Regions from separate parts of the Actinoplanes derwentensis genome, predicted to be linked through region 1. Evidence: riboswitches for the same ligand, from Rfam matches in the RefSeq annotation. Region 1 holds a riboswitch; the other holds the start of a gene.
The links. Region 1 has a riboswitch for glycine ahead of BLU81_RS05525 (L-serine ammonia-lyase). Riboswitches for the same ligand answer to the same signal wherever they lie in the genome.
Positions count from the first base shown of each region.

Region 2: it holds a riboswitch for glycine, as region 1 does, so the genes downstream of both, gcvP (aminomethyl-transferring glycine dehydrogenase) here and BLU81_RS05525 (L-serine ammonia-lyase) in region 1, are expected to answer to the same signal.

Region 1 is NZ_LT629758.1:1,248,452-1,259,484, forward strand. It holds gene BLU81_RS05510 (ISKra4 family transposase) at 8-1,507, opposite strand; gene BLU81_RS05515 (hypothetical protein) at 1,592-2,041, opposite strand; gene BLU81_RS05520 (hypothetical protein) at 2,207-3,154, opposite strand; glycine riboswitch at 3,458-3,553, shown strand; glycine riboswitch at 3,558-3,637, shown strand; gene BLU81_RS05525 (L-serine ammonia-lyase) at 3,679-4,989, shown strand; gene BLU81_RS05530 (S8 family serine peptidase) at 5,009-7,741, opposite strand; gene BLU81_RS05535 (hypothetical protein) at 7,874-8,110, opposite strand; gene BLU81_RS05540 (glycoside hydrolase family 65 protein) at 8,237-10,606, shown strand; gene BLU81_RS05545 (GGDEF domain-containing protein) at 10,655-11,033, shown strand, end outside.
Region 2 is NZ_LT629758.1:2,110,502-2,121,534, reverse strand. It holds gene BLU81_RS09710 (amidohydrolase family protein) at 1-193, opposite strand, end outside; gene BLU81_RS09705 (TetR/AcrR family transcriptional regulator) at 284-898, shown strand; gene BLU81_RS09700 (class I SAM-dependent methyltransferase) at 945-1,679, opposite strand; gene def (peptide deformylase) at 1,660-2,151, opposite strand; gene BLU81_RS09690 (sigma-70 family RNA polymerase sigma factor) at 2,248-2,733, opposite strand; gene BLU81_RS09685 (chorismate-binding protein) at 2,936-4,171, opposite strand; gene BLU81_RS09680 (DUF5999 family protein) at 4,291-4,491, shown strand; gene gcvP (aminomethyl-transferring glycine dehydrogenase) at 4,575-7,385, opposite strand; glycine riboswitch at 7,462-7,551, opposite strand; gene mgrA (L-glyceraldehyde 3-phosphate reductase) at 7,605-8,606, shown strand; gene BLU81_RS09665 (nucleotidyltransferase domain-containing protein) at 8,624-9,298, shown strand; gene BLU81_RS09660 (nucleotidyltransferase domain-containing protein) at 9,295-10,044, shown strand; gene BLU81_RS09655 (hypothetical protein) at 10,046-10,366, opposite strand; gene BLU81_RS09650 (Panacea domain-containing protein) at 10,377-10,844, opposite strand.

The DNA of each region.
Region 1 (11,033 bases):
TGGTTGATCATGCGGCGAGTTCGTATTGCTGCTGGTAGTGGCTGGTGTGGACGCGTTGGTGTTCTTGTTGGATGTGGTGGGTCCAGTAGGCGTCGAGGTCGCCGTTGGTGATCAGTGCGCGGAGGAGGAGGACGGCTTCGGCGCCGGGCAGGCTCCAGCGGGCGCCGGTGATCGCGAGGCGGTCTTTGACGAGGTGGCGGCAGGCACCTTCGATGACGCCGGTCGCGATGGGCCAGCCCATCGCGAGGGCTTGGCGGTAGTGCAGATGGGGCTGTTTCGCGGTGAGGTAGGAGATAGCGCGGTCGAGGCCGGGTGCCGGGTGGTCGCCGAGAGCGTGCCGGGTGATGGTCAGCTGGTGGATGACCTGGGCAGGGTTGCTGTCGAGCAGGTTGCGGGCGGTGTGTTCGACGAAGCCGGCGCGGCCGGGTTGGGTGGGGTGCAGGTCGGCGGCGGCGTCCCAGAGGTATTGCAGGACGTGGATGAAATCGATGATGATCGTGATCGTGATGCCGCGGTCGTGGGCTTCGGCGGCGGTGCGGTCGATTTGGTGGTTGTTGCCGTCGACCAGGGCGATCCAGCGGCGTCGGTGGTGTGGGTCGCGGTGCTGGGCGTGGTCGAACAGACGCCTTGTCATGACGGTGATGCCGTGTTCGACCGAGGCGTCCAGGTGCCGGCCGGTCGCGGTGGGGCCGGGTCGGCGGGCGGCGCGTTCGGTCGCGGTGGCGGGCAGGATGTCGGCGGCGGTGCGGACGGCCGGTCTGGCGTCGTAGCAGGCGATGACGGTGGCCATGCGGGTGCGGCCGGTGCGTTCCGGTTCGGACAGGCGTGCGTGTGGTGGCTGCGGGCCGGTCGGCGGTGGTGGTGCGGGGTTGCGCAGGCTGGTGGGGGTCATCGCGATGCCGGTGGCGTCGATGGTGAGTATGAGCAGGTCACCGGGGTCGCCGGCGGCGATCGTCTGGTGCTGGTAGAAGTCGCGGATGTCGCGGGCGGCGGCGGTGACGGTGTCCATCAGCTGGCCGGTGCTGATCCGCTGGCCGGTGATGCGGTGCAGGGTGTCGGCGGCGTGGCGTAGTGATCCGGTGGCGGCCTCGTGCACGATCGTTTTCTGCAACGGGAACGAATACAGCCGCTCGGGCAGGGCCAGGATCATGTCGGCGGGGTGCAGGTTGGACACGGCGGGGGCCCGGTAGGCGATCCGGGTCGCCTGGACCCGGCCGACGGTGGTGGCCACCTGGCGTGCGTGCCCGGGTTCGGCCCGGCGCCGTACCACCGTGTCGGCTCCGGTCACCTCGCTCAGGCGGGTTTCGGCGGCGGCGCGGGCGTCGAGCTGGTCCTGGATCAGCTGCCGCTGCAGGTCACGGCCCGCGGTGGTGACGTATTCCTCCAGGACGTGTTCGGTGCAGCCGATCATCTCCGGGTCACTCAGCCGGGTGATGATCCGGTCCAGAATCGAACGGGAAACGGCGAAAGCGTCGATTACGGGCGTGGGAGTCGGATAAGGTGCCATCGGGTCTTCTCCGGGCTGGTTTTGGCTGGTTATCCGACCAATCCGTCGAAGGCCCACGTTCTGTCCACGTGCCACGCCGTGACGTCACCGGAACGCGGGATCCCGTCCATCCGCGAGAGTGAACTCCCCTGGCACCGCCTCGAGCACCAGATCCGCGGCCACGAGTTTCTTCAGCCGGTGCCGCACCCGTTCACCGTGCCGGGCAACCTTCGGGTCCTCGCCCATGGCCGCCACGATCTCGCGGCATCGCATCGGACTCGGGTGAGCAGCCAGGATGGCCAGAAGCTGCTGCCCGAACTCGGTACTCTCCCCGGCCGGTACCCCGCCACCTGTCGAGGCCACCGCAGCGACTGGTGGCACCGGGGCCAGGCCGGCGACGACCTCCCGAGCCACGACCAGGCGCTCCAGTTCTACCCGGCAGTCCGCGAGCAGACCCGCGAGTCGCGCCTGCTCCGCGTCCAGGCGTTCGACCTCGGCCCGGCACATCGCCTCCTGCTCACCCAGCAGCCGCAGGACCTCATCGACGCCCACCACGACATCTCCAGCTGACCGCCGGACCACACCGGACAGACCGACCGCTACCGCACCAAGCCACCCGTACCGGCGGACAAAAAGTCCGTCGCCAGCCCAACCCGTAGCTCACTCAAAAACGAACGCACCCCCTTGGGCTTGCGGGTCTGCAGGTCTGCAGGTCTGTGTCTAGTAGGTCTGCGGGCCCGCGTCGGCCTGGTCGTCGGGGGCGCCGTCGGTGGCCACCAGGGAGGAGACTGACGGCATGGCGATCAGGAGCATGGCGATCAGGTGCAGGATCGCGCCGATGGAGAAGACTGCGATGCCGGTCCAGGCGTAGCTCAGGGCTACGTCGTCGCCGCTCTCGTCGCCGACCGCGCCGACGCCCAGGCCGATCACCACGATCGCGGGCATCTGGGCCACCAGGATGAGCATGCCCGCGCCGTACACGATGGTCCGCAGGATCCACCGGCCGGTCAGGCGGGTCAGCACCGTGCCGCCGAGCAGCAGGATCTGCATCACGGCTACCACGCCGGCCACGATCGTCGCGTAGGTCAGGCTGGTGGCCAGGTGGCCGGCGTCGCCGGACGCGGACAGCTCCCGCGGGGCGAACGTCATCAGGACCGCGGTGATCAGGGCCGCGAACACCGCCACCGCGAGCAGTGCGGCGGCCGCGGTCAGCAGGCCCCGGCCGAGTGGCTCCCGGTCCTCGTGGCGCCGCCAGGCGAGGTAGGTGCGGGCCGGCGTCAGCATCCAGAGGAATGCGGTAATGATGATCGGCAATATGTACAGTGCCGACGAGATCAGGATCAATACGATCAACATGAACTCGATGCCGACGGTGTGACCCTCGCTGGTCATCTGCTGCCACGCACCGAACGCCATCGCACCCGACAACGCGACCGCGAGCGGGCCGAACGTCCACAGCACCGCCCGTCCGCCGGGTCTGCCGTTCGCGACCCGGACCGCCGCCAACCCGACCAGCGACGGTACTGAGAGGACCAGTCCGGAGACGGCCAGCAGGATGATCACCTCACCGGGGGCGCTGGGTTCGGCGCCGATCCGGGGCATGAAGGCCAGCACCCCGAGAAGCGCCAGGAAACCCATCCACTGCACGACCGCCCCGGCGAGCGCCATCCACGAGACCCACGGCGCAAACCGAACAGCCGCCGACTCACCGACTTCGTCAAACGCCTCACCGCCAGGCCCAGCGAACGGCTCGCCAGCGGGCGGGGCAAAAGATCCGGCCGCGGGGCTGGCAACCGGTCCGGCCGCAGGCCCGCCGGGCGCTGGGGTTAAAGGGCCGGCGGGAGGCTGGGTGTAGGGGCTGGGGGATGGTCCGGCCGGAGGGTCGGTGGGGGGATCGGTGGGGGAGCCGGGATGCGTGGCCGGGAACATGGACACAGGGTAGGGTCCGAGGCCACAACTGAAGAAGCCGCGACTGCCGCCGCGGGAGAGCCCCCGTGAGGCACACGGGGCGCCGAAGGAGCAACTTCTCCCTCAGAATCTCTCAGGCTCACGTACCGCAGTGGTCAGGCGACTCTGGAAAGTCAGCCGTGAGGCTGCGCCCAAGGTGCAAGCCGTGATTCACGGCGAAGCTCTCAGGCCCCCATGACAGAGCGAGGGAGACTCAACCGCTGTCTGTCGCGAAGGAGCCTTCCATGGCCGTGTCCGTTTTCGATCTGTTCTCTGTCGGAATCGGCCCGTCGAGTTCGCATACGGTCGGCCCGATGCGTGCGGGTGCCATGTTCGCCCGTCGACTCGATGGGCGGGTGGTGAAGGTCCGGGCGGAGTTGTTCGGTTCGCTGGGGGCTACCGGGCATGGGCACGGCACTCCGCGGGCGGTGCTGCTGGGGCTGATGGGGGAGGCCCCGGAGACCGTCGACACGAGTCTTGAACCGCTGGTCAAGGACTTCGAGGTCGACATGGTGCTGCACCGGCGGCGGTCGCTGCCCGAGCACCCCAACGGGATGATCTTCACGGCTTTCGGCGCTGACGGTGCCGAGTTGCTGAGCAAGACCTATTTCTCGGTCGGCGGCGGGTTCGTGACGGGCGATGTCACTGCGGCGGCGGTACGCCCGGAGCAGCAGCCCGTTCCGTTCCCGTTCCTCTCCGGTGACGAACTGCTGGCGCTGACCCGCTCGACGGGCCTGTCGATCTCCCGCCTGATGCTGGCCAACGAGGTCGCCCGGCGCGGCGACGGGACTGTTCGGGATGCTGAGCAGCAGGTCAAGGACGGGCTGCTGGACATCTGGCGGGTGATGGACGAGTGCGTGGACGCGGGGCTGGACGCTGAGGGCGTACTCCCGGGCGGGTTGAAGGTTCGTCGCCGGGCCGCCTCGACCGCCCGGCAGTTGCGGGTCGCGGGGGAACCGGCCGCGCACGCCATGGAGTGGCTGACCGTCTATGCGATGGCGGTCAACGAGCAGAACGCGGCGGGTGGCCGGGTGGTCACCGCGCCGACGAACGGCGCGGCCGGCATCATCCCGGCGGTGGTGCGGTACTACCTGGAGTTCGTGCCGGGCGCCGGACCGGAGGGGGTGGCGCGGTTCCTGTTGGCGGCGGGTGCGATCGGGCTGCTGTTCAAGGAGAACGCGTCGATCTCCGGTGCCGAGGTGGGCTGTCAGGGTGAGGTGGGTTCGGCGTGCGCGATGGCGGCGGCGGGGCTGGCCGAGGTGCTGGGCGGCACGCCGGAGCAGGTGGAGAACGCGGCCGAGATCGGGATGGAGCACAACCTGGGTCTGACCTGCGATCCGGTCGGTGGCCTGGTGCAGATCCCGTGCATCGAGCGCAACGGGATGGGCGCGGTGAAGGCGGTCACCGCGGCCCGGATGGCGTTGCGTGGCGACGGCCGGCACCATGTCTCCCTCGACAAGGTCATCAAGACCATGAAGGAGACGGGTGCCGACATGAAGATCAAGTACAAGGAGACGTCCCGGGGTGGTCTGGCCGTCAACGTCATCGAGTGCTGACGGCCGGACCACCACGGGGTCAGGCGGGTTCGAAACCGGCGATGTGCAGGGCGAACGCGCGAATCGAGCCGGTGTCGGCGCTGGCGTTGTCGACGAACTTGACGGACCACGTGCCGTCGACCGCGGAGGCCCGCAGGGTCGACAGCGGCACGTCGGGCCGCCAGGTGCCGGTGAACGGTGCGCTCGCCGACGTCACCGACGAGAACGGGGCCGCGGCTCCGTCGTCGAAGACGACCTGGCACAGGTTGTTGCCGCCGCCGCCGTCCCGGGCGAACAGGGTCGCCGCCCGGCCGTCGGGGGCGGTCAAGGTGGCGACCAGGTCGCCGGCCCACGAATGGTCGAGGCCGACGGTGGTGGCGCCGGTGACCGTGGAACATTCGGTGCCGTCGATGGAGAAGGTGAGCGCCGACGCGTAACCGACTCCGCTGACGTCGACGGTGGCGGTCGCCCCGGTCGGGTCGTTGTCCGGGATCGGCACGACCGGTCCGGTGTAGGCGAAGTCCCGCACGGTGGTCGACGCCTGCCCGGTCGGCACGAGCACGGTGCTCGTGGTCGGTGACAGCACTCCGGCGAAGGTGGCCCGGACCGGCAGGGTGACCGGGCGGCCGAGCGGGTACCCGGCGTCCAGTTTCAGCGTGTAGTCCCGGGTCTTGGACGCGCCCGCGGCGATGCTGCCGTAGGACCGGGAACGCGGGGTGAGGACGGCTCCGGGATGGTCGGAGTCGACGACGACGCTGACGCCGGTGGCCGTACCGTCGCCGATGTTCTCCGCCGGCAGGGTGACCGTGCCCTGTTCGCCGGGTTCGAGGTAGGTGTCTCCGTCGCCGGTGGTCGGGGTGACCGTCGGGGTGCCGGGCCGGACCAGCGGCTGCGGGGTGGCGCCGGTGTTGCGCAGCAGCAGGTCGGCACGGATCACGCCGCTGCCGGTGCGGGTGTCGTATCCGGCCGGGGTCAGGTCGAGTGCGGTGCCGGTGAGCGCGGCCCGGATCTCGGCGTTGCTGAGTCCGGGGTTGCCGGACAGGGCGAGTGCGGCGATGGCGGCGGCGTGTGGTGCCGCGGCCGAGGTGCCGTAGAAGGTCTCGAAGTCGGGTACCGTGGTCGCCACCCCGTCGGCGGCGGTGATCTCCGGTTTGAGCCGCAGCGATCCACCTGTCGACGTGTAGTTCCCGGGCGTGATCGGGGTGCCGTCGGCCTGGTAGAACACTCGTCGCGGCCCGTCGGAGGTGAACCGTTCCGGCAACTGCTGGCGGGTGAAGACGTTCGGGTACGGGCCGGCCGGGTTCGGCGGGTCGCCGGTTTCGAGGGCGAACGGCAGCGGGTCCTTGGCCGGTGCGGCGGCGACCGAGAACGCGTTCACCGCGGCACTGTGCCCGCGGGTGACGCCCGGTGTGGAGAAGCCGGTGAAGCGGCCCCGGAAGACGGAGAGCTGCAGGTACCGGTCGTCGCCGGCGAATTTGACGACGGCCAGCCGCTGTCCGGTGCCGGCTCCGGTGGCGAGGATCTCGAACGGGTCGTCGTCGCCGTTCTGGGTGTCCTGGGAGAAGTCGGTGACGTTGCCGAGCGAGTTGAACAGGTACAGGTCGTAGTCGTTGGCCGAGCCGGTCAGCGGGTCGGCCCACCAGAGCGTGGTCACCCGGCCGGCGCTGTTCGGTGACAGCGTGTTGAAGATCTGGGTGCCCGGGCCGGGGTCGAAGTCGTGGGCGTCCCCGGCGAACTTGCCGACGCCGAGGCCGGAGTCGACGAAGTCGCCCTCCCAGTTGCCGGAGGTGCCGTCGAGGGTGTTGCCCTCGTTGCCGGCGGAGCTGAAGTAGTACGCGCCGTCAGCGGTCACCGCGTTGACCGACTGCGCCGGGAGCCCGTCCTGGAACGGGCTCTCGTGGTAGTAGACGACGTCGTCGACGATGATGTCGCAGTCGGCGGTGAACCGGAGCGCCCGGATGTTCTGCGCGAAGCTGATCTCGCTGGTGAAGGCGGTGGCGAAGCCCAGGCGGGCGTTCGGCACCAGGTCGTGGATGATCTCCAGCATGGCGGTGCCCTCGTCGCCGGAGCCCTCCTGACCGGGGAGCACGTCGACGTCGGCAGGCAGATCGCCGCTGGCCTGGGAGGCGGCGAGCGAGTCCACGCCGTCGGACAGGGCGCAGACCTTCACCCCGACTCCGGTCACCTTGTACTTCGTGCGGGCGGTGTCGGCGGCGTGGACCCGGTCACCTTCGGAGGTGGTCTGGCCGACGGCGACAGCGGCTTTCGCCACCCGTACCGCCGCATCGATCCTTTCGGCTTTGTCCTGTTTGTTGTCGAGCACCGGTCGCGGGGTCTGCCGGCCGGTGATCAGGCCGTGTCTGCGGTTGATCGCGGTGACGTCGGGCCAGGCCGCGATGGTCGGCAGGGCGGTCAGCGGCGCCTCCACCAGAACGGTGGAGGTGGACGGGAAACGGATCCCGGCGCCGGCCGCCCGCAGCCGGTTCAGCAGGTCGTCGCCGACCTTGGTGGCCCGGATCTCGACCTCGGTGGTGCCGGACTTGGAGACCTGGACGCCGGTCCGGAGATCAGGCAGCGCGGACGAGGTGCGCCTGCGGAGTTCCACGGCGAGGCGGCTGTCGAGTTTGCGTTCGGCCGGGGTCAGGGACTTCTTGAGCTGCTGAAGTGCGGCGATCTGCGTGTACGCGCGGGTCGCGGTGTCCTGGGGTGCCTTGGCGCCGGCAGCGGTCGCCGGGATGGTCAGAGCGGCGACTGTCACGGTCGCGATGGACATCCTGAATACGTTCAATGTCGTGCCCCCACTGACATCTATCGATTCGATGTCTGTGGATGCTATCGATCTGATGGGACATTGAACAGCACGAGGCCCCGGTCACCGACAGCGACCGGGGCCCGTGCGGGATCGTCAGCGGACCCGGTCCATCAGCCGCTGCCAGCGGCTACGCGGCTTGCGCGCCTCGGCGAGCTTGCGGCCGCCGATCACACTGCCCGCGGCGAGGGCGGCGAGTCCCAGGGCCGCCACGGAGGCGATGACGGGACGCTTGCGCGCCGTCGTGACCGGCGAGCCGTTCACGGAGTCCGCAGTCTCGGAGGCCGGCATGATCTTCGGCAGCGAACTGACACTGCTGTCGTAAGTGGTCATCGTAAAGGCCCTTCCGTTCGTTTCTCGGACGACCTCCACATGCCCACTGGGGAGCATCACTAACCACCGCCGGTTGCCAGGTTCTTCGCAGTTTTCCAAGCTCCGGGCCGGGTTATCGAAGAGGGCGTGATAGACGAGGAGATCTGCCCCGCCGAGCCCTGGCAGGTTCGCGAGACCCGCCTGGACACCGCCCTGCTGGCCCCGACCGAGTCGGTGTTCGCGCTGGCCAACGGTTACCTTGGCCTGCGCGGAAACCTGGACGAGGGTGAGCCGCACGAGATCTCCGGCACCTATTTGAGCTCGTATTACGAAGAACGGCCGCTGCCCTATCCGGAGGGTGGCTACGGCTATCCCGAACAGGGCGAGACCGTCGTGAACGTGACCGACGGAAAAATCATCCGGCTGACCGTCGACGACGAACAGTTCCACGTCGGACGTGGCGTCCTGCACTCCCACCAGCGTGTCCTCGACCTGCGGACCGGGCTGCTGCGCCGCGAGGTGGACTGGGAGTCACCGGCCGGCCGCCGGGTGCGGATCCGCAGCGAGCGCCTCGTCTCGTTCACTCAGCGGGCGGTCGCCGCGATCGTCTACGAGGTGGAGGCCGTCGACCGGCAGGTGCGGATCACGCTGCAGTCCGGGCTGGCCGCCAACGAGGAACAGGTGAAGGTCTCCGACGATCCGCGGGTGGCGGCGGCCCTCGAGGACCCCCTGGAGGCGGTCGAGCAGGACACCGAACAGCACGGTGCGGTCCTGCTGCACCGGACCCGCCGCAGCGGGCTGCTGATGGCCGCCGGGATGGACCACATCGTCGAGGCACCCGCCGCTTACCAGGAGGAGACCGACGTCCGCGAGGACTGGGCGAGGACGACGGTGGTCACCGTTCTCCCGCCCGGCGGGCGGCTGCGACTGATCAAATTCGTGGCGTACGGGTGGAGCACCTCGCGATCCACCGAAGCGCTGCGGGATCAGGTGGCCGCGGCCCTGAACACCGCCCGCTACGTCGGCTGGGACGGTCTCGCCGCCGAGCAGCGCGGCTACCTCGACGATTTCTGGGACGGCGCCGACGTGGAGGTCGACGGCGATCCGGCACTGCAGCAGGCGGTCCGGTTCGGGCTGTTCCACGTGCTGCAGGCCGGCGCGCGCACCGAACGGCAGGCGATCCCGGCGAAAGGACTGACCGGCCCGGGATACGACGGCCACGCGTTCTGGGACACCGAAGGCCATGTGCTGCCGCTGCTGGCCTACACCGCCCCGCGGGCCGCGGCCGACGCCCTGCGCTGGCGGCACACGATCCTGCCGCAGGCCCGGCAGCGGGCCGGAATGCTCGGCCTGTCCGGGGCGGCGTTCCCGTGGCGCACCATCGGCGGCTCGGAGTGTTCGGCGTACTGGCCGGCCGGCACCGCCGCCCTGCATCTGAACGCGGTGGTCGCGCTGGCCGTCGACCGCTACCGCCGGATCACCGGTGACACCGCCCTGGAGCCGGAGTGCGGCCTGGAGATCCTGGTGGAGACGGCTCGGCTCTGGGTGTCGCACGGCCACCACGACACCGCCGGGCGCTGGCACGTCGACGGCGTGACCGGCCCGGACGAGTACAGCGCCGTCGCCGACGACAACGTCTTCACCAACCTGATGGCCGCCCGGAACCTGCGGGCCGCCGCCGACGCCTGCGCCCGGCATCCGGAACTGGCGGCCCGGCTCGGAGTCGCAACCGACGAACCGGAGAACTGGCGGGCCTGCGCGAAGACCGTGCACATCCCGTACGACGAAAGCCTCGGTGTGCACCCGCAGTCGGAGGGTTTCACCCGGTACGCCGCCTGGCCGTTTCCGGACGAGCGGGCCGACGGTCCGCTGATGCTGCGGGCCCCGTACTTCCAGCTCTACCGCCGGCAGGTCTGCAAACAGGCCGACCTGGTCCTGGCCATGCACTGGTGCCCGGACGCGTTCACGCCCGAGCAGAAGGCCCGCAACGTCGACTACTACGAGCGGATCACCGTGCGGGACTCGTCGCTGTCGGCCTGCACCCAGGCAGTGATGTGCGCGGAGGTCGGCCACCTCGAACTCGCCCACGACTACGCCTGGGAAGCCGCCATGGTCGACCTGCGTGACCTGCACGGCAACACCCGTGACGGCCTGCACATCGCCTCTCTCGCCGGCGCGTGGTCGGCGCTCGTCGAAGGGTTCGGCGGGCTCCGGGAGTGCGAGACCGGCCCGGCCGAGATCGAGCTGGCGCCCCGGTTGCCGTCCGGCATCACCCGGATGCGGTTCAACCTGCGGTATCGCGGCCGGCGCCTGTGGGTGGAAGCCGATCATCAGAGCACCCGGGTCGGCTTACGGGACCGAGACGGCGGACGGCTGCCGATCCTGTTGTACGGTGATCAGGTCGAGGTCGGCATGGACGAACCGGTCACTCGCCCCGTCGTACGGCTGGATCCGTTGTTGCCGGTGCCGCAGCAACCACCCGGTTACGCGCCGCGCCGGCGCGGAGAGCGCCCGTGACGCCGGAGATGCCCGCCACCGTGGCGCGGGAAGGAGCGTGCCCCGCCGGTGGACACCCATTCCGCTCACGATTCGGCCATCGCCCAGGCCTACCTCCTGATCGAGGTCGCGCAGAGTGACCACGACGCTGCCCGGGTCGAGGCCGCCGACCGCGAGGCGGCTGCGCACGGCTGGGACGACGTGCGGTTCCTGCTGCACTGGACCCGGTCGCTGGACTGCCTCGAAAAGGACACCGACGACACCGTCCACGTCGACGCGATGGCCGACACCGCGGCCCGGATCGGTGACCCGGCCCTGCTCGCGCTGGTGGCCGCGGTGCGGGCCGCCCGGCAGGGCCGGCGCCGGCATCTCACGGCCATCGGTCAGTCGACGTCGGCCTTCCTGGTCGAGGCGATCGTCCAACTCGACGAGAACGATCCGCCGAGCC
Region 2 (11,033 bases), 860 kb from region 1:
CGTCGATCCGGACGCCGTCCGCTGCGGTGACGGTGGTTCGTGGCGGCACCACCGGTGCTGTCGCGCTCCTGATGGTCTCGTCGGCGGCCACCCCGAGTCCCACCAGGGCGGCACCCCATCCCGCGCGTTTCAAAAAGGTCCGCCGGGTGGACTTCACCTGTTCGGAGCCCTGGTCGTCGGTGTTCTCAGGCATCTACTTCATCCTCTGCTCAGTCGCCGAGTTGACCGTATCACCACTACTGATGACATCATCAACTTTGATGGAGACTGGTAGAGTCGAAGGATGTCAGCCCCCGGCTCACCGCCTCCTGCCCGGCAGGACCGCCGCAAGGAACGCACGCGTGCGGCTCTCATCGCAGCGGCACAGCACCTCCTCGCGGAGGGTGCGGATGCGCACGCCAGCATCCAGGCGATCACCGAGCTGGCCGATGTCGGATTCGGCTCGTTCTACAACTACTTCTCCTCCAAGGAGGAGCTCTTCGAAGCGGCGGCGTCCGCGGCCGTCGACGACTACCTGCGCTGGCTCGCCGAGCGCCTGCCCGACGGCGTCGATCCGGTTACTCGTCTGATCGAGAACGTGCGCCAGACCGGCCGGCTGGCTCTCGAGCAACCACGGATAGCCGCGATCCTCACCCGTCGCCTCGCACTGCTCGATGACGGCGACGATCCGCGCGGACGAAGCATCCGGGCGGATGTCCGCGCCGCGATGACAGCGGGCGGCGCGGTCCCGGAAACGCTCGAGTTCGACATCCTCGCCACCGTCGCCCTCGGCGCGATCATGGCCGTTCTCCGGCGAACGATCTCGCTCTCACCCGCCGAGACCGCCGAAGCCGCCGACGTGCTCGCCCACGCTGTCCTGCGGCTGCTGAGTCTGCCTTCGGCAGGGTCGGCCCGTTGATCACGGCGATTCCGGGGCACAGCTCGGATCCACTCGGGGAGACCGGTCAGCGCCGGTAGATCGCCTGCCAGCGGGTCGGCAGGGTGGTTCCGGCGGCGTTCACCTGATCGACGGAGACCGGTCGGAGGCCACCGATGGCGAACGCGTCGATCTCGGCCCGGGTCAGCGGCCACGGCGGGCCGGAGCCGTCGCTGTCGATGCGGGTGGTGGCGGCGGCCAGCACGATCAGGGTGCCGCCGGGGGCGACGAAACCACCGATGGCGGGGATCGCCGCGGCCCGGATCCCGGTCGGCAGGGCCTGCACGTTGTTGCTCTCCAGGACCAGGTCGAAGGCGTGCCGCCAGTCCGGTCGCGGGTCGAGCAGGTCGGCGACGGTGTAGGTGACCGGGCTGCCGGGGTGCCGTTCGCGGGCCAGGTCGATCGCGGTGGCCGAGATGTCGAACGCGGTCGTCGTGTAGCCGAGGGCGGCCACGTGTTCGGCGTCGCGCCCGGGTCCGCAGCCCACGATCAGCGCGCGGCGGCCGGCACCGGGCGGCAGGTCGAGGGCGCGCAGGCGGGCGCTGGGTTCGGCCACGTCCCACGGGACGACGGCGTTCCCGGCACGCGATGCGGCGTACAACGTCTCGAACCACCCGGTGGGGTCGCCGGCCGCGAGAGAATCGGCGGCGAGGCGACGGGCGTCCGCCGCCCCACCCACAAGGGACGCGGCGGCCGAACCGGTATCCGGGCCGCGGGCGCCGTCCGGACCGGCAGCGGCAGGGTCAGCGGCGGGGGACGACACGGCGGAGCTCGCGCAGGGCCTGGCGGCGGACGTCGCCGGTGAGGGTGTCGATGTAGAGGCGGCCGCTGAGGTGGTCGACCTCGTGCTGCAGGGCGCGGGCCAGGAAGCCGTCGCCCTTGATGACCAGGGGCTCGCCGTGCTGGTCGAAGCCGCTGGCGGTGACCGAAGCCGATCGGGTGGTGTCGTAGCCGAGGCCGGGCAGGGACAGGCAGCCCTCTTCGTCGGTCTGTTCGCCGTCGAAATCGCTGAGCACCGGGTTGACCAGGTGCCCGATGGTGCCGCCGACGTTGTAGGAGAACACGCGCAGACCGACGCCGATCTGCGGGGCGGCGACACCGGCCCGGCCGGGTTCGCGGACGGTGTCCTCCAGGTCGCGGACGAGGTCACGCAGGGCGGCGTCGAAGGCGGTGACCTCGTCGGCGGGCGTGCGCAGAACCGGGTCACCGTAGATGCGGATGGGCCTCACTGTCATGCCCCGAAGGCTATCCGCCGGGATTCAGCCGCAGAACAAGAGGCCAGGGACAAGCAGCCAGCGACAAGAGGCCAGGGACAAGCGGAACAGGAAGGGTCAGGCGAACAGGGTGGGGCGCTCGCTGAGCAGCATGTGCCGGAGTTTGATCAGGGAGCGCCGGGTCTGGCTCTTGACCACGGTGATCGGCACGTCCAGCTCTTGGGCGACCTGTTCCACACTGTGGTCGGCGTAGTAGCGCAGCATCACGATCGCCCGGTCGCGGACCGGCAGTTTGGCGAGGGCCTCCTGCAGGGTCAGGTGCAGTTCGGGGCTCATCGAGTACTCGGGTTCACGCAGGTCGCCGGGGACGGTCTCAGTGGAGCTGCGGCGCCGCCGATGGTCGAGATAGACCCGGAGCAGGACCTTCTGCGCGTACGCCGACAGATTGTCGCTGTCCACGGCCCGTTCCCAGCTCAGGAACAGTTTCGCCAGGGTGGCCTGGGTGAGGTCCTGGGCCAGGTGCCAGTCCCGGCAGAGCTGGAACGCGCTGCTGTGCAGCCGGGCCGTGGAAGCGGTGGCGAAGTGCGTGAAATCCACCCGCATGCGGAGGCCTGACCGATCGGTCCGAACGGTCGCGTGTTCGAGTATGTCCAGCATGTCCGCGATCTCGCCTCTCTTGACTCCATCGCGGCACTTGGCCGTGCCACTGTGGAGCGTCTCGGTGCCGCGCGTCGGTCAAATTACGCGCTCAGCCCCCTTCCGTGGGGGCGGATGCCGACAGTGGCACGCATTCGGTAGAGACGGCTCAGAGTGCGCTATCAAGAGGCTGTGCACCGGCGACCGGACGAGAGCCGAGCAGGGCGGCTCGCACCGGGGCGGACTTGGCGGCGGCCTCGTCGACTTCGGCGATCGGGTCGCTGTCGGCGGTGATGCCGCCGCCGGCCCAGACGTGGGCGCGGGCGCCGTCGACGGCGACGGTACGGATGGTGAGGCCGAGGTCGAGGTGGTCGTGTCCGATCCAGCCCAGCGCGCCCATGCTGACGCCGCGGCCGGCCGGTTCCAGTGCGGCGATCTGTTGCAGGGCGGCCAGTTTGGGGGCGCCGGTGACGCTGCCGCCGGGGCAGACGGCTCGCAGCAGGTCGGCGAGACCCACGTCGTGGTCCAGGTGGGCGGAGACGACCGACTCCGCCTGCCACAGACCACACCAGCGGCGTACGGCGAACAGCTCGTCGACCCGCACCGGCCCGGTGCCGGGCAGCCGGGCCAGGTCGTTGCGTTCCAGGTCGACGATCATGACGTGTTCGGCGCGTTCCTTGGCCGAGGCGAGCAGTTCGCGGCGGCCGTCGGCGGTGGCGGGGCGGGTGCCTTTGATGGGCCGGGTGATGACCCGCCCGTCGCGTACTTCGACGAGGGTCTCCGGGGAGGCGGTGGCGATCGCCCACCCGTCGCCGCCGAGGACACCGCCGTACCGGGCTCCCGGCAGTCCGGCCACCCGGCGCAAAGCGGCCGACGGGTCACCGGTGTAGGGCGCGCAGGCGTGCCCGACGACGTTCACCTGATAGACGTCGCCGCGCCCGATGGATTCCCGCACCTGCTGTACGGCGGCGGCATGCTGGTCGCGTGTCCAGCTCTCCCGCCAGGGGCCGAGTGCGAAGCGGCCCGGCGACGGTGGTTCCCCGATCGGCCCGTGGGCGTAGACCACGGCGTAGACGTCCGGAATGCCGGGAACCGGGGAGGGCGCGCCGACCGTCCCTCCGGCCATCACGGAACCGGCATCCGCGGATACGTAGAGTGCTGCCCCGCAAACGGCGCCATCACCGATCGGATTAGTTTTGTCATCCGTTCGGCCAAGGTTTCGCACCGGTAGTCCGTTGTGGGCGAGAAATGCCGCCACAAGCTCGGCAGGGTCACCGGGATCACCCCGATGCCATCGAAACGCCCGTAACGGGTGGTGACGGGCTTGGCAGGCGGCCGGCGCACCCGGCGCAGGACCGAACGGAGGTCGCGGAGAGTGGTCGACGGCCGTCTCGGCGTGGAGCATGGAGGGCGAGGACTCATGTGCCGACGCCGTCACCGCCTTGAACCGCTGTCGTTCGATGTGAGGTAACGTTCGCCACTGTAAATGTGAACCTTCACACAGCCCCCAACCGGAGTAGATCGATGTGCCAGCACCTGAACCCATGCCCCTCCGCCGACGCCACCGACCGTGAGGCCGCGCGCATCATCGCGACCTTCCGGGAGCAGGGCTGGAGCCTGCTCTGCAACGGCGTCATCGTCTTCGAGGACACCGGTGAGCTGCTGCCGGACGGCACGATGATCGAGCCGCACCGTGGCCCGGCCGTGCACGCCCTGGCAGCCTGAGAAGCAACACAGAGTCAACGCCAAGGGACTACGGAAAGCAGCGCAGGCCGCGATCAGAGACGACCGCGACCTGCGCAACGGACTCAGTCCTCGAACGCCTCCGGCGACGGGCAGGAACACACCAGGTTCCGGTCGCCGAACGCCCCGTCGATCCGCCGAACCGGCGGCCAGTACTTGGCGGTGCGGTCCACGCCCGCCGGGAAACCGGCCACGGAGCGTGAATAGGCGTGATTCCATTCATCCGCCATGACGGCCGCTGCGGTGTGCGGCGCGTTCGCGAGCGGGTTGTCGCCAGCCGGCCACTCCCCTGCCTCGACCTTGTCGATCTCGCCCTTGATGGCGATCATCGCGGCGATGAAGCGGTCCAGCTCGGCCAGGTCCTCACTCTCGGTCGGCTCCACCATCAGGGTGCCGGCGACCGGGAACGACATGGTCGGCGCGTGGAATCCGTAGTCGATCAGCCGCTTGGCGACGTCGTCGACCGTCACTCCGGTGGCCTTGGTGATCGGCCGCAGGTCGAGGATGCACTCGTGCGCGACCAGGCCGCCCTCCCCCGCGTACAGCACCGGGTAGTGCTCGCGCAGTCGCGCCGCGACGTAGTTGGCCGCCAGCACCGCTGACGCGGTCGCCGCCGCGAGACCGTCCGGGCCCATCATCCGGATGTACGCCCACGAGATCGGCAGGATGCCCGCCGAACCGTGCGCCGCCGCCGACACCGCGTGGTGATCGCCCTCTTCGAGGGGGTTGCCCGGCAGGAAGCCGGCCAGGTGCGCGCCGACCGCGACCGGGCCCACGCCGGGGCCGCCGCCACCGTGCGGGATGCAGAACGTCTTGTGCAGGTTCAGGTGCGACACGTCGGCCCCGAACCTACCGGGCCGGGCGTAGCCGACCAGCGCGTTCAGGTTCGCGCCGTCCACGTACACCTGGCCGCCGGCCTCGTGCACCTTCGCGCACAGGTCGGCGATCGACGTCTCGTACACGCCGTGTGTCGACGGGTAGGTCACCATGATCGCGGACAGCGTGTCCCGGTGCTTGGCGATCTTGGCGTCCAGGTCGGCCAGGTCGACGTTGCCGTCGGCGTCGCAGGCGACCACGACGACCCGCATGCCGGCCATCACCGCGCTGGCGGCGTTGGTGCCGTGCGCCGACGACGGGATCAGGCACACGTCACGGTGTTCGTCGCCACGCGAGCGGTGGTAGCCGCGGATCGCGAGCAGACCGGCCAGTTCACCCTGGGAACCGGCGTTCGGCTGGACACTGACCGCGTCGTAGCCGGTGATCTCGGCGAGCCAGGCTTCGAGCTGGGCGACCAGGTGCTCGTAGCCCTGGGTCTGTGACGACGGCGCGAACGGGTGAATGTTCGCGAACTCCGGCCAGGTCACCGCTTCCATCTCGGTGGTGGCGTTCAGCTTCATCGTGCACGAGCCCAGCGGGATCATGCCGCGGTCCAGGGCGTAGTCCCGGTCGGAGAGTCTGCGCAGGTAGCGCAGCATGCTCGTCTCGGAGTGGTGGGTGTTGAACACCGGGTGGACCAGGTAGTCGGTGGTGCGGCCCAGCGGCTTGGCGCCGCACTCGGCGGCAGCGGCGACCGGGACACCGAAGGCGGCCAGGACCGCGGCGACGTGCGCGTCGGTGGTGGTCTCGTCGGTGGAGATCGACACCCGGTCCGCGTCCACCGGGTACAGATCGATGCCGGCGGACGCGGCCGCTTCGACGATGGCGGCGGCGCGACCGGGAACGATCGCGGTCACCGTGTCGAAGAAGGCGTCCGCAGCGAGCGGAACACCGGCCGCCGACAGTGATCCGGCCACGGTCAGGGCGTGCCCGTGCACCCGCTTGGCGATCGCTTTCAGACCGGCGGGACCGTGGTAGACCGCGTACATACCGGCCATCACCGCGAGGAGTACCTGGGCGGTGCAGATGTTGCTGGTCGCCTTCTCCCGGCGGATGTGCTGCTCACGGGTCTGCAGGGCGAGGCGGTAGGCACGGTCGCCGTCGGCGTCCTTGGAGACACCGACCAGGCGGCCGGGCAGTGACCGCTCCAGGCCGGCGCGGACCGCCAGGTAGCCGGCGTGCGGGCCACCGAAGCCGAGCGGCACCCCGAAACGCTGGGTGGTGCCGGCGGCGATGTCGACGCCGATCTCGCCCGGCGCGCGCAGCAGCGTCAGCGCGAGCAGGTCGGCGGCGGCGGTGACCAGGGCACCCTTGGCGTGGGCGGCCTCCACCAGGGCAGAGTGGTCCCGGACGGTGCCGGACGCGCCCGGGTACTGCAGGTGCAGCCCGAAGTAGTCCTCCGGCAGTTCCCCGCCGTCGAGGTCGACGATAGTGACGGTGATCCCGAGCGGTTCGGCCCGGGTCCGCAGCACCGACAGGGTCTGCGGGAACGTGTCGGCGTCCACCGCGTACACGCTGCTCTTGCTCTTGGACGAACGCCGCGCGAGGGTCATCGCCTCGGCGACCGCGGTGGCCTCGTCGAGCATCGACGCGTTCGCCGTGGTGAGACCGGTCAGGTCGGTGACCATGGTCTGGAAGTTGAGCAGCGCCTCGAGGCGGCCCTGGCTGATCTCCGGCTGGTACGGGGTGTACGCCGTGTACCAGGCCGGGTTCTCCAGGACGTTGCGTTTGATCACGGCCGGGGTGAACGTGTTGTAGTAGCCGAGCCCGATCATCGGGGTGGCCAGCACGTTACGGTCGGCGATGGCACGCAGCTCGGCGATCGTCTGCTCTTCGGAGATCCCGGCCGGCAGGTCGAGGACACCGTCGAAGCGGATCGTGGACGGGATCGCCGCGTCCATGAGTTGCTCGACCGACCCGTACCCGACGGCTTTGAGCATCTGGGCCTGCTCGTCGTTGTCCGGGCCGATGTGGCGGGAGACGAACGGGGAGGACGTCATGGGCGACTCCAAGCGTGAGAAGGTCGAGGAACAACCTCCCCCTCTGTCGTACCCAGAATCGGGCACTTCAGAGCGCCTAGCCACCGCGGTCCTTTTGCCTGAGAGGTTCCGGGGAGGATTTGCCCCTTCGGCGCCCTGTGCACAGGGTCTCTCCCGCATGGGTATTACTGGCAGGACCAACCTACCAGCGCACACGCCCATGATCGGGAGTCCTAGGGTGTGCCTGTGACGTACTTCCCTGCCGCCGACCGCTACGCCGAAATGATCTACCGGCGTGCTGGTCGCAGCGGCCTCAAACTTCCCGCCATCAGCCTGGGCCTCTGGCACAACTTCGGCGACGGCCGGCCCGGCGACCGTCAGGCCGACATCGTCCGCCGCGCCTTCGACCTCGGGGTCACCCACTTCGACCTGGCCAACAACTACGGGCCGCCGCCCGGCAGTGCCGAGACCAACTTCGGCCGCATCCTGAAAGCCGACTTCCAGCAGCACCGCGACGAGATCGTCATCTCCACGAAGGCCGGCTACACCATGTGGGACGGCCCCTACGGTGACTGGGGTTCCCGCAAGTACCTGGTGTCGTCGCTGGACCAGTCCCTCAAGCGCATGGACCTGGACTACGTCGACGTTTTCTACCACCACCGGCCCGACCCGGAGACGCCGCTGGAGGAGACGATGGGCGCGCTCGACGCGATCGTCCGCTCCGGCAAGGCCCTCTACGTCGGCATCAGCAACTACTCCAGCGAGCAGGCCGCCGAGGCCGCCCGCATCCTGCGGGAACTGGGCACGCCGCTGCTGATCCACCAGCCGTCCTACTCGATGCTGAACCGCTGGATCGAGGACGACAACCTGCTGGACACCCTGGAGACGGCCGGCGCGGGCTGCATCGCGTTCAGCCCGCTGCAGCAGGGCCTGCTCACCGACCGGTACCTCGGGGGCATCCCGGACGACTCGCGGATCCGCACCAGCGTGTTCCTCAACGAGGACGCCCTGGACACCAAGACCCTGGGCCGGCTGCACACGCTCAACGACATCGCCAAGCGGCGCGGCCAGTCCCTCGCCCAGCTGGCCCTGGTCTGGGCGCTGCGCGACGAGCGGATGACCAGCCTGATCATCGGCGCGTCCAGCGTGCAGCAGCTGGAGAACAACATCGCCGCGCTCGGCAACCTGGCCCTCGACCAGAGCGACCTGGACGAAATCGACGCGACGCTGCTGGACGCGTAGCCGTACCCTCCCGTCTCATGATCGACCTCGTCGAACGGCACACCGCCCTGGCGGTCGTGGTCGGCTCCCGCGCCTATGGTCTCCACGGGCCCGGATCCGACCACGACCGGCGGGGTGTGTTCGTGGCCCCGACCCGCGCCTTCTGGACCCTCGACAAGCCGCCCACCCACCTGGACGGGCCGGCCGAGGAGCAGTTCTCCTGGGAGATCGAACGGTTCTGCGCGCTCGCTCTGCAGGCGAACCCGACGGTCCTGGAAGTGCTGTGGTCACCGATCGTCGAGTCCGTCGACGAGGACGGGCGGCTGCTGCTGGCGACCCGGCAGGCGTTCCTGTCGCGGCGGGTCGCCCAGACCTACGGGTCGTACGCCCGTGACCAACTCGCCAAGGTGGCGTCCCGGCGCGAGCGGACCGGCGAGGTGAACACCAAGCAGGCCATGCACATGATCCGTCTGCTGCTGGCCGGTGCACACGTGCTGCGCACCGGCGATGTCCTGGTCGACGTGACAGACCTACGAGACGACCTGCTCGCGGTACGCCGGGGCGAACGCCCGTGGGAGCAGGTCACCGCCTGGGCCGGCCGTCTGCAGGACGAACTCGCCGCCGCGGCGGCCACCACGGCACTGCCCGAGCACCCTGATCGAGCCGCGGTGGACCGGGTGCTGGTGGCCGTACGAGAAAGGAACCTGAAGTGACCACCGTAGTGCCGCCGTGGGCCGCCGACGCCGCCACCGCCCTGCCGTATCCCCTGCTCTTCGCCACCGTGAGCGGCGCCCACCTGTACGGTTTCGCCTCCACCGACTCCGACCTCGACCTGCGCGCCGCCCACGTGCTGCCGCCGGACGAGGTGGTCGGCCTGCGCACCGGCCCCGGCACCCTGGAACGGTCCGGCGTCCGCGACGGCGTCGAACTGGACATCGTCAGCCACGACCTGCTGAAGTTCGCCAAGCTCCTGAACAGCCGCAACGGCTACGTCCTGGAGCAACTGCTGTCCCCGCTGACGGTCGTCACCACGGACGTGCACGCTGAACTGAAAGCACTGGCGCCCGGCCTTCTCACCAGCAACCACGCCCACCACTACCTGGGGTTCGCCCGCACCCAGGAACGCCTCTACCACGGCACCGGCCAGCTCAAGCCCGCCCTGTACACGCTGCGTGTGCTGCTGACCGGCATCCACCTGATGCGCACCGGCGAACTGGAATGCGACCTGCGCGTGCTCGGCGCCCGCCTGCCCTACGTCCCGGAACTGATCGCCGCGAAACGCGAAGCCGAACACGGCCCGCTCCCGGCCCAGGCCGCGGCGTGGCTGGCCGCCGACGTCCCCGCACTGCGCGCCGAACTGGAGGACGCCCGCGACGAGACCACCCTGCCCGCACACGCCGACCCGGCCGCCGTCGCCGCCCTGCACGAACTGGTCGTCCGCACCCGCCTGGCCCGCTGACCTACTCGATGTCCCGATCGAGTGGGGCAGTCACGAAGAACTGGCAGATCACCCGGCCGCCGGTGACCCGGTAGTGGCACTGCACGCCCCGGATCCCCTCGCCCAGGTCCGGCAGGTGGCAATGCGGCACCCACGCGAACCGTACGGCCGGCTGGCCGGGGACGACCACGCCGACAGCGCGCGGCTGATGCTGGAGGCTGGGCCACCAGCCCCGCACCTGTTGATACGCGTAGTCAGGGGGGTGCGTCTGCGCACGCCAGGCTTCGAGTTTCTCGGCGAAGCCGGACAACGTCCAGGAGCCGGTCGTGCGAGATTCGGTCACGCATCCCCCTTCATTCCGGCCGGCGGTCCGCCCACAGGGTCTCGGCGCGGGCGCCGGCGGCCCGGTTCGGTCGTTCGTCGTCGGGGTCGTCGGTCTCGTCGGGCCGACGGAACCAGTCACGCAGATGCGCCCATTCGATGCGTGATCCGGTGCCGGGTTTGGTCGCGGCCTGCCACGGCTGGGACACCTGGATCAAGGCCCGCAGGTCGGCGGGGACCAGGGCGGCATAGCGTTCGACGGCGTAGCCGATGGACTCCAGGTACAGGTCATCGGCCGGAAGCGGGGCTGGTTCGCCGGTGACGTCGTCGACGTCGACACCACTGCCGGTGGCATACATGGGTTCGGCGAACAGCGGTTCACCGGTGTCGGCCAGATGATGCCCCTGAACGAAGAACAACAGCAGGATCTTCTTGCCGAGCCGCAGGCCGGGACGTTCACGATCGATGGCAGCGAGAACCGAGTCGGCATTCGTAGTCACGGCGGCACGCTACTGGCTCCCTGAAGATCATGTGCGTTCCTCTGTCCGGGCCACCGGGGACGGGCCTGATGACCGATACCGCGGTTCCGATCACCGGATCCGCCCGCGTGAACTGCCGTCATCACGAAGGGTATCGATGCAACTACAGTTCTGCTGTCGGATCGGCGACTGCTCAGGGTTGGTCATCAT